Regions from separate parts of the Bacillus basilensis genome, predicted to be linked through region 1. Evidence: riboswitches for the same ligand, from Rfam matches in the RefSeq annotation. Region 1 holds a riboswitch; the other holds the start of a gene.
What was found. Region 1 has a riboswitch for FMN ahead of ACQVV1_RS12875 (ECF transporter S component). Riboswitches for the same ligand answer to the same signal wherever they lie in the genome.

Region 2: linked by a shared signal. The riboswitch ahead of ribD (bifunctional diaminohydroxyphosphoribosylaminopyrimidine deaminase/5-amino-6-(5-phosphoribosylamino)uracil reductase RibD) and the one ahead of ACQVV1_RS12875 (ECF transporter S component) in region 1 are both predicted to bind FMN.

What each region holds. Positions count from the first base shown of each region.
Region 1 is NZ_JBNTQO010000005.1:181,260-185,332, forward strand. It holds gene ACQVV1_RS12860 (cob(I)yrinic acid a,c-diamide adenosyltransferase) at 1-214, shown strand, start outside; gene ACQVV1_RS12865 (peptidoglycan DD-metalloendopeptidase family protein) at 300-914, shown strand; gene ACQVV1_RS12870 (hypothetical protein) at 944-1,630, opposite strand; FMN riboswitch at 1,876-2,015, shown strand; gene ACQVV1_RS12875 (ECF transporter S component) at 2,178-2,756, shown strand; gene ACQVV1_RS12880 (ferredoxin) at 2,953-3,201, opposite strand; gene ACQVV1_RS12885 (YpbB family protein) at 3,482-4,073, shown strand, end outside.
Region 2 is NZ_JBNTQO010000002.1:213,959-218,031, forward strand. It holds gene ribE (riboflavin synthase subunit alpha) at 1-399, opposite strand, end outside; gene ribD (bifunctional diaminohydroxyphosphoribosylaminopyrimidine deaminase/5-amino-6-(5-phosphoribosylamino)uracil reductase RibD) at 381-1,493, opposite strand; FMN riboswitch at 1,800-1,943, opposite strand; gene ACQVV1_RS04550 (CDGSH iron-sulfur domain-containing protein) at 2,134-2,340, opposite strand; gene ACQVV1_RS04555 (DUF2552 family protein) at 2,629-2,874, shown strand; gene ACQVV1_RS04560 (alpha/beta hydrolase) at 2,885-3,808, opposite strand; gene ACQVV1_RS04565 (GNAT family N-acetyltransferase) at 3,890-4,073, shown strand, end outside.

The sequences.
Region 1 (4,073 bases):
TGCACGTACAGTTGTAAGGCGAGCAGAACGATGTATAGTGTCCTTACAAAAAGAAGGGGAAATAAACGAAGTTGTTCTAAAGTATGTAAATAGATTATCTGATTATTTGTTTGCAGTAGCTAGAGTAATAAACGCTCGAGTACAAGTAAAAGATGTGGAGTATAATCGCAGTGCAATCGTTTTTCGTGATAAGAAAGAGAAGGAAGTGGAGTAATCCACTTTCTTTTTTTTGTATACTTTTTTCTGTAATATACCAAAATAGAGAAGGTATGGTGGTAATTAGAAAACGGAGGATGTATATGAAAGGTTTAAAATACGGCGTCATGTTATTGACTATATTGTTTTTATCTCAATTACATGTGTACGCAGAGGGAAACCGGTGGACATGGCCTGTTGAAGGGCAGATAAGTGATTATTTTGGGACAAGGCATGGAAAACACTACGGTATAGATATAGCGGCACCGATCGGCTCGGCGGTGGCAGCTATTCAAGATGGTAAGGTAACAAAGTCTTATTATTCAAGTAGTTATGGAAATGTTGTATTTATTAAACATGGAGAATATGAGGCTGTGTATGCACATTTAAATAAGAGATATGTAGTTCAAGGGGATTATATTTCAAAAGGAGAAATAATTGGAGAAGTAGGGAATACAGGAGAATCTCGAGGTGCACACTTACATTTAGAAGTTCATCAAGGAAGATGGACGATGGCAAAAAAGAATGCGATGAATCCATTGCTTGTTTTACATGAACAAAGAAACGAAGTCGTTTCTTCCTCGTTATATGTCGTTCAAAAAGGGGACACTTTAGTTAGCATTGCACGGAAATTTAGCATGTCTGTTAAGGAAATTAAAGAAAAAAATGGGCTGCAGCAAGAGCTGATTTATCCAAATCAACAATTATACGTAAAGTAAAAAAAGAGCTAGTTTAACTAGCTCTTTTTTTACCAAAAAATAAAGACACATATAAATCCAGAAATAGCTAAGTAGCTATATAAGTAAAATACTTTTGTTCTGGTTTTTTCGTTTGTTCGAAAAAGTACAATAGTCGGTTCAATTAAACCGATTGTCAAACAAAGTAGACCAAGGAGCATACAACCAATTGAAATGGAGTACAGGGCGATTTGTGGTGCTTGAAATGGAATCATCCATTTTAATAAAAATGCAATAAGTGCAGTGTAGCAAATGCTGCCAATGTATTTATTCAACGGTGCATTAGAACGGAAACCTGGAAGCTTTTTTAAGAAAGAGCGGGAAACAACTTCAGTTTGTAAAGATGTATGCTCTTCGATTATTTTTTGAGCTTCTTTTCCTTTTTGGAAAAGGGATAATATCCAGTTTCGCTTCCCTTGAAAAATAAATTGAGAAGTTGTTAAATAATGATCCACCTTCACTTTATTCCAACTTTTCCACGGATGACGCTCACATAATTTTAATTTACTCTCTGTTTTTTTATCATACTGATAAATACTGATGCCATCTTCGTCGAAAGTAGCATAGTATGTCTCGCTTGAGAATGTGCCTAAATCAATTGGACAGTAGAAAAGTAATTCTTTTTTTAAGTAAAAGTATTCTTTTCTTAAGTTTTTTTTCATTGTTTCTCGAATAGAGTGTCTCTTTTCTTTCTTCATGACATTTCCTCCATAATCCAGAAAATGTTCTTATCTTAACAATTCAACATCTTATCACTTTTAATTATATATGACTAGGGGATTTATAGGAGAAATGCCGAATGCTAAAAAATATGGGGTGTATTGTAAAATATAATGAATGGTTTTGATTATGTAAAATCAATAACTTATTTTTAATAAGTTACGATTTTTTTGTTCACAATCCAATCATGTTGTTGTATAATGAAGTGGAAAATAGAATATCGGTCTATCTTCGGGGCAGGGTGAAAATCCCGACCGGCGGTGATGAACTATATGTGATTTTGTTCTAAGCCCGCGAGCCGTTAAGGCAGGATTTGGTGTGATTCCAAAGCCGACAGTATAGTCTGGATGGGAGAAGATGGAGGTTCAAGCGTTCAAAAAAGATATGGATTTGAACGTCTGTTTGATGTGCCTTAAATTCTCCCTTTGTGTAAAACACAAAGGGTTTTTTCGTTCTATGAAAAAGTAGGCATAGCAGAACCTTTCCACTTTCCATGAGATGATCGATGGAAAAGGAGAGAGAAAGATGAAACAAAAAAACAGTGTAGTGCAGATGGTGAGTGTAGCGATGCTAAGTAGTATTGCATATTTACTGATGATGTTGGATTTCCCGTTCCCAGGGCTTCCGCCATTCTTAAAAATTGATTTTAGTGATGTACCGGCTCTAATTGCAGCGATTATCTTCGGACCAATTGCGGGAGTAATTGTAGAGGCGATAAAGAATATTTTACATTATGGGATTCAAGGAAGTTTAACGGGAGTACCAGTTGGAGAAATAGCTAACTTTATTGCAGGATGTTTATTTATTGGACCAGCAGCTTTCTTATTTAGGAAGTATCGTACTGTTAAGAGCTTAACGACAGGATTAATGCTAGGGACAATTACAATGGCGCTTATTATGAGTATATTAAATTACATCATCATATTCCCAGCTTACACTTGGTTTTTAAATTCGCCAGCTATGTCTAGTGAGGCTATAAGAACAACGGTTGTAACGGCAATCTTACCGTTTAATTTGATTAAAGGGATTGTTGTGACAATTGTATTTGTAGCGTTATTCTCACGCCTGAAAGTATGGATGTTTGCAAAAATGAAAAATGCATAAAATATAAAGTGAAACTTCAATCAGTGGGGGGCATCCCCCACTGATTATTAGCCCTCACCAATCGGGCTGCCCGGCAAATAGCGAGGCAAAAAAACCATTAGTAGTATGGAACTACTAATGTTTTTTTTATAAGTATCATGAAAACAAAAAATGTCCCTCATATTAATGAGGGACATTTTTTGAAGTTAATAAAAGACTATTCGAATTTTAAAGCATCGCCGTCAAATGATTCGTCAGCAACTTTAATTGAGTCAGTTGGACAACCTTCGAATGCATCCATCATATCTTCAAGTAATACATCTGGAATCTCAACGATACCTTGGTTATCGTCTAATGTTACGAATGCAATACCTTCATCATCATAGTCATAAATGTCTGGTGCAGCAGCGCCACAAGCACCACATGCAATACAAGTATCTTTATCAACGATTGTATATTTTGCCATCTTTTTTCCCTCCTGATAATATGTATGTGAAAAGCTCGCCATAAAAATTATAACCTTATTGTAAAACGGTTTTTAAAACTTTTCAACATAAAATTATAATGATAATGCTTATCAATTAGGGTGTCAACTAATTTTTGTATTATGTCATAAGATTTTCAAAATACGTAAATGTTATTTCGTTTGGTACAATAGAATATATACAAGTATATAGTGCCGATATGATAAGTTAGTGTAATTATACCAAAAAGCAATTAAGTTAGATTGAAAGGTGGAAGCGGTAATGCAACTACAATATACTTTATTGTATTGTTTAAAACAATTGAATGGTGAAAGGACCGTTTCTTCTATTTATTATTTATTAAAGGGAAAACGATCTTCGCAAACATTACAAGATGGAAATATGTTCCGAATTTCTTTTTTGTTTGGGATATATAAATCATTAAATAGAATTGAATATGATCGTGAAGTTGCAAAGTTGTTGCAAGCAGATTTGATTCAAGAAATACATGAGAATACATATTTGTTAACACCTAAAGGTAAAATGCAGTTGCATACATGGGAGGGAGTGTATGCTTTTCCAGCGCATTTACATGGTTTGCACTATGGTGAATTAGGTGAAACATTTTGGAAAAGATTATCTTTAATTATTCAAACTATATCTAATTTACAACAGAATAATACGAAATTTATTCCTATTCAACAAGATACAGAAATAATGATGTGGGTGAAACGCTTTTTAACAGGTATGCCGTATAGGCGAAATGAATTGGCTAAAAGATTATGGAAAGAAATACATAATCTTTTAGGGAAATGTGATGTGGTAGAAGCGACGATTGTAACATATAGATTAACAGGATATGAACGTATCGGTT
Region 2 (4,073 bases), on a different contig from region 1:
CAAACAATAGCGTAGCAGTTCATCCGAAATAGCTATTTTGTAATAGATGGCATTATAGTGTTGTTTTTTGTTTAATATCGTCCCGATGCCATCAATATGTCCTGAAACGAAATGTCCACCGAATCGTCCATTTGCAGCCATTGCTCGCTCTAAATTTACTTTAGAGTGTGATTTGAGTAGGCAAAGTGATGTTGATTTCATCGTTTCGGGCATTGCATCAACTGTAAATGAAGTAGGTGTAAAGCTCGTTACAGTTAAGCAAATACCGTTAACCGCTATACTATCGCCTAAATGAACATCTGATAAAATTTCATTTGCATGTATCGTTAACTTCATTGCTTCCCCGCTTTGTTGCATATTTGTTATCGTTCCTAATTCTTCTACAATTCCTGTAAACATTTCGTCACCTCGTTTCGGGCATTCGCAACGATTTTTATATCATCGCCAATTTGTTTCATCTCTTGAATTTTTAAGGAAAGCGCATCTTGTAATTTTGAAAAACCATTTCCGCCAAATAAAGTAGGGGCATCTTTCCCGCCAATTAATTTTGGACTTATATAAGTTACAATTTCATTGAAATTATTTGTTTGTAAGAAACTTGCATGAACCGTTTGACCACCCTCAACGAAAAGAGATAGGATTTGTTTTTCACCGAGTAGGTCTAAAACATCTTGAATTTCAATTTGTTTCGTTTTCATTTGGAATATAAATATATTTTCAGATTCATAAGAAGCTATTTTCTCTTTATTTACATCCTTACCAACCATAATCCATGTCGGTGTTAAACAATCTGTTATGACATGAGAAGATGGTGGCGTTTTTAAATGAGTATCTAAAATAACGCGTATTGGATTTTTACCCCCATTAGGAATTCTTGTTGTTAAATGCGGATTATCAGCTATAACTGTATTCACTCCAACAAGAATTGCATCGTGTGTATGGCGATATTGATGAACATCAGCTCGTGCTTCTTCACCTGTAATCCATTTACTGTCACCAGTTACAGTTGCTGTTTTTCCATCTAAGCTCATCGCTGTTTTTATTGTTACAAATGGGCGTTTCGTTTTCATGTAGTGAAAAAAGTAGCGATTTAATAAAACTGCTTCTGCTTCAAGGACACCGGTAGTTACTTCGATTCCAGCTTCTTCTAATCTCCTTTTTCCATTACCAGAAACGAGCGGGTTACAATCAAGGGTAGCAATTACAACGCGCTTAACTCCCTTTTCGATGAGCAATTCACAGCAAGGTGGTGTTTTTCCAAAATGGCTACACGGTTCCAGTGTTACATAAACGGTAGCGCCTTTGGCGTTCTGACCAGCCATTTGAAGGGCATGAACTTCTGCGTGTTCTTTACCAGCACGTAAATGAGCCCCCATACCGACGATGTTTCCATCTTTTATAACAACAGCACCAACCATAGGATTTGGACTTGTTTGTCCTGATGTTCCTTCTGCTAACTGCAGGGCAATCCTCATATATTCTTGATCTGTCATTTTCTTCACCTCTCCTAAAAAAATCAAAAAACCCCAAGGATTTAATATCCTTGGGGTTTGGGAGACGTGATTTCTAGAAATATAGTTCGAATACGAAAGCATAGGGAAGAAACCTAACGATAATCGATATTTCTGCATAAGGAAAAAACCTAGCAAAATATCGGATTTTTTAAACGCTAGTTGTCTCTTTTTATTTCAGTATAAAAAATGAGTATAGAAAACTAAACATATATAAAGAATCAAAATGAATCTTTAAAAATATGCATACTGAAATAAAAGTGTATTCACTATATAAAAAACTAGAAACATATCCTTCTCCCATCCAGACTATACTGTCGGCCCTAGAGTTTCACTAGATCCACCGTTTTCGAGTTGAAAACGGGTCACGGACTTAGAAGCTTTCGCTTCATCACCGCCGGTTGGGAATTTCACCCGACCCCGAAGGATGCTGTTTGGTCAAATTATAGCACAAAAAAAATAAAAGGCTAGTAAAAAGTATTCGAATGTGAAGAATTGTGTGAAAATATATGTAGGCTGGAATGAAGACAAAAGTATTAGAAATGTTGTAAGGAGAAGGGATATAGCGGAGTTGATAAAAAGAAAAAACATGCACAAAAAAATGTGCATGTCACATGTAAAATTATTCTGCCTCTGGTGCTCTAACAACAGACTCAAATTTACCTTTATGCGAAGCATCGCAATAAGGCATATTTTTTGATAAACCACAACGGCATAAAGAAAATGCCGGTTTTGCTGGGAATACATTCCCCTGTGAGTCGACTAATTCCACGTCCCCTGTAACGCGAAAAGAGCCATTGTCATTTACTTTAATTTGTACTTTTGCCAACACTATCCCTCCTTCCCAAACGCTTAATTCCATCATATAATCAAGAGAAGTACTTGACAATATAAAGTGAAACTTTAATCAGTGGGGGAGGCATCCCCCACTGATTATTAGTTGAACCAATCGGGCTTTTAGGGGCAGTTAATCTCACACCTAACGTCTTTGTTTCAGCTGAATTTTGAGGTAGGATTTTTACTGCCCGCAAATAGCGGGGCAAAAAGAGCACTTTGTTCGAAAGAGAAGAGAGTGTTATAATGTTTTTTATAACTGACTAGAGTAAGGTGACGAAAGATGGATAAACAATTACGTACATTACGAAATATTGCAGATGAGCGCACGTGGGCATCATTTTTGAATGATAATCATCCATATAGTTTGTTACATTGGTCCATTGCAGGTGTAGGACAAGAATCGAAGGATGTTTGGTTACTTCAAGATGAAGTAACCTTTCAAACGACAGAATTTCCAACGTTAGATGATGCAATGCAATGGATTTCTGAAAATATGGAACAAGTTACAGACGTTTTAGCGCAATAAAAAAACAGGCTTATGCAAGCCTGTTTTTTGTTTCTTTCACATATGTGTTTAAAAATTGATCGACGGCTGCTTCATACTCTTCTTTATTTTCGTTATAAGAGCAAGCATGTGCACCGTGTTCTGCAATATAAAGTTGTTTCTTATTCTCTTTTGCTTCATATAACGCTTTTGTCATATCAGCTAAAATATAATCGTCATCTTTACTATGAATAAAGAGAACGGGATTGTTAATGTTTTTTATACAGTCGATTGGTGACACTTCACGAATTGTATAACCGTCGCGAACTTTTAAAAATGCGTTTGCTAAAGGTAATAAAGGCCATTTTGGTAAATGGAATTCCACTTTTAAACGGTGCTGCAATTGCCCGTAAAAATCAGAGAAAGGACAATCCGCAATATAAAAATCAGCCCCATCTTCTACAAGCCCTGCGTATTGAAGAAGTGTTGCAGCTCCCATCGATTCACCATGAATACCAAGGGTTATATTTGTGCCAAAACGACTTTTTAGCCAGTCAACTACAGATTTTAAATCATGTTTTTCATAATATCCATAGCTTGTTGTTTTTCCACCAGTTCTACCATGACGACGATGATCATAAATAACGACATTATATCCTCTGTTTAAAAATAAGTTTGCATATTTTACAGAGTTCATTTTATTTACAGTTACGCCGTGACAAAAAACCATAAACTTATTGGAATGACCAGCAGGAATGTAATACCCGTGAAGATCATATCCGAATTGCGAAGGGATATGAATTTCTTCTTTATGAAGAGCATCAAAATCCTCTATACGAAAATGTTTTTTCGTTTCTCTTTCGAGTACTTCTTCCTCTGTTTTTTTCTTTAAGTACATCACTTTATTTGTAAAGAAAATCCCAAGGGCAGTTATCGCACCTAGTATAGTAAACAATGCTGCAAAAAAACGTTTCATACTTTACCTCATCCTCCAAATACCGTTACATGTGATACACTTATATTGTATCACAATGATAGAAAAGGGGAGAAATAGGAAATGCTGCATATACAAAAAATTACACCAGCGATGAAAGAAACAATCCGAATGTTCATGTGTGCGAACTGGGGAAGTTCATTGATGGTTTCGCGTGGTAAGGGGCATCGGTTAGAAGAGTTGTCAGGATTTGTTGCGCTCTCAGATGACAGAATAATCGGAATTATAACATATGAAGTGAACGGAA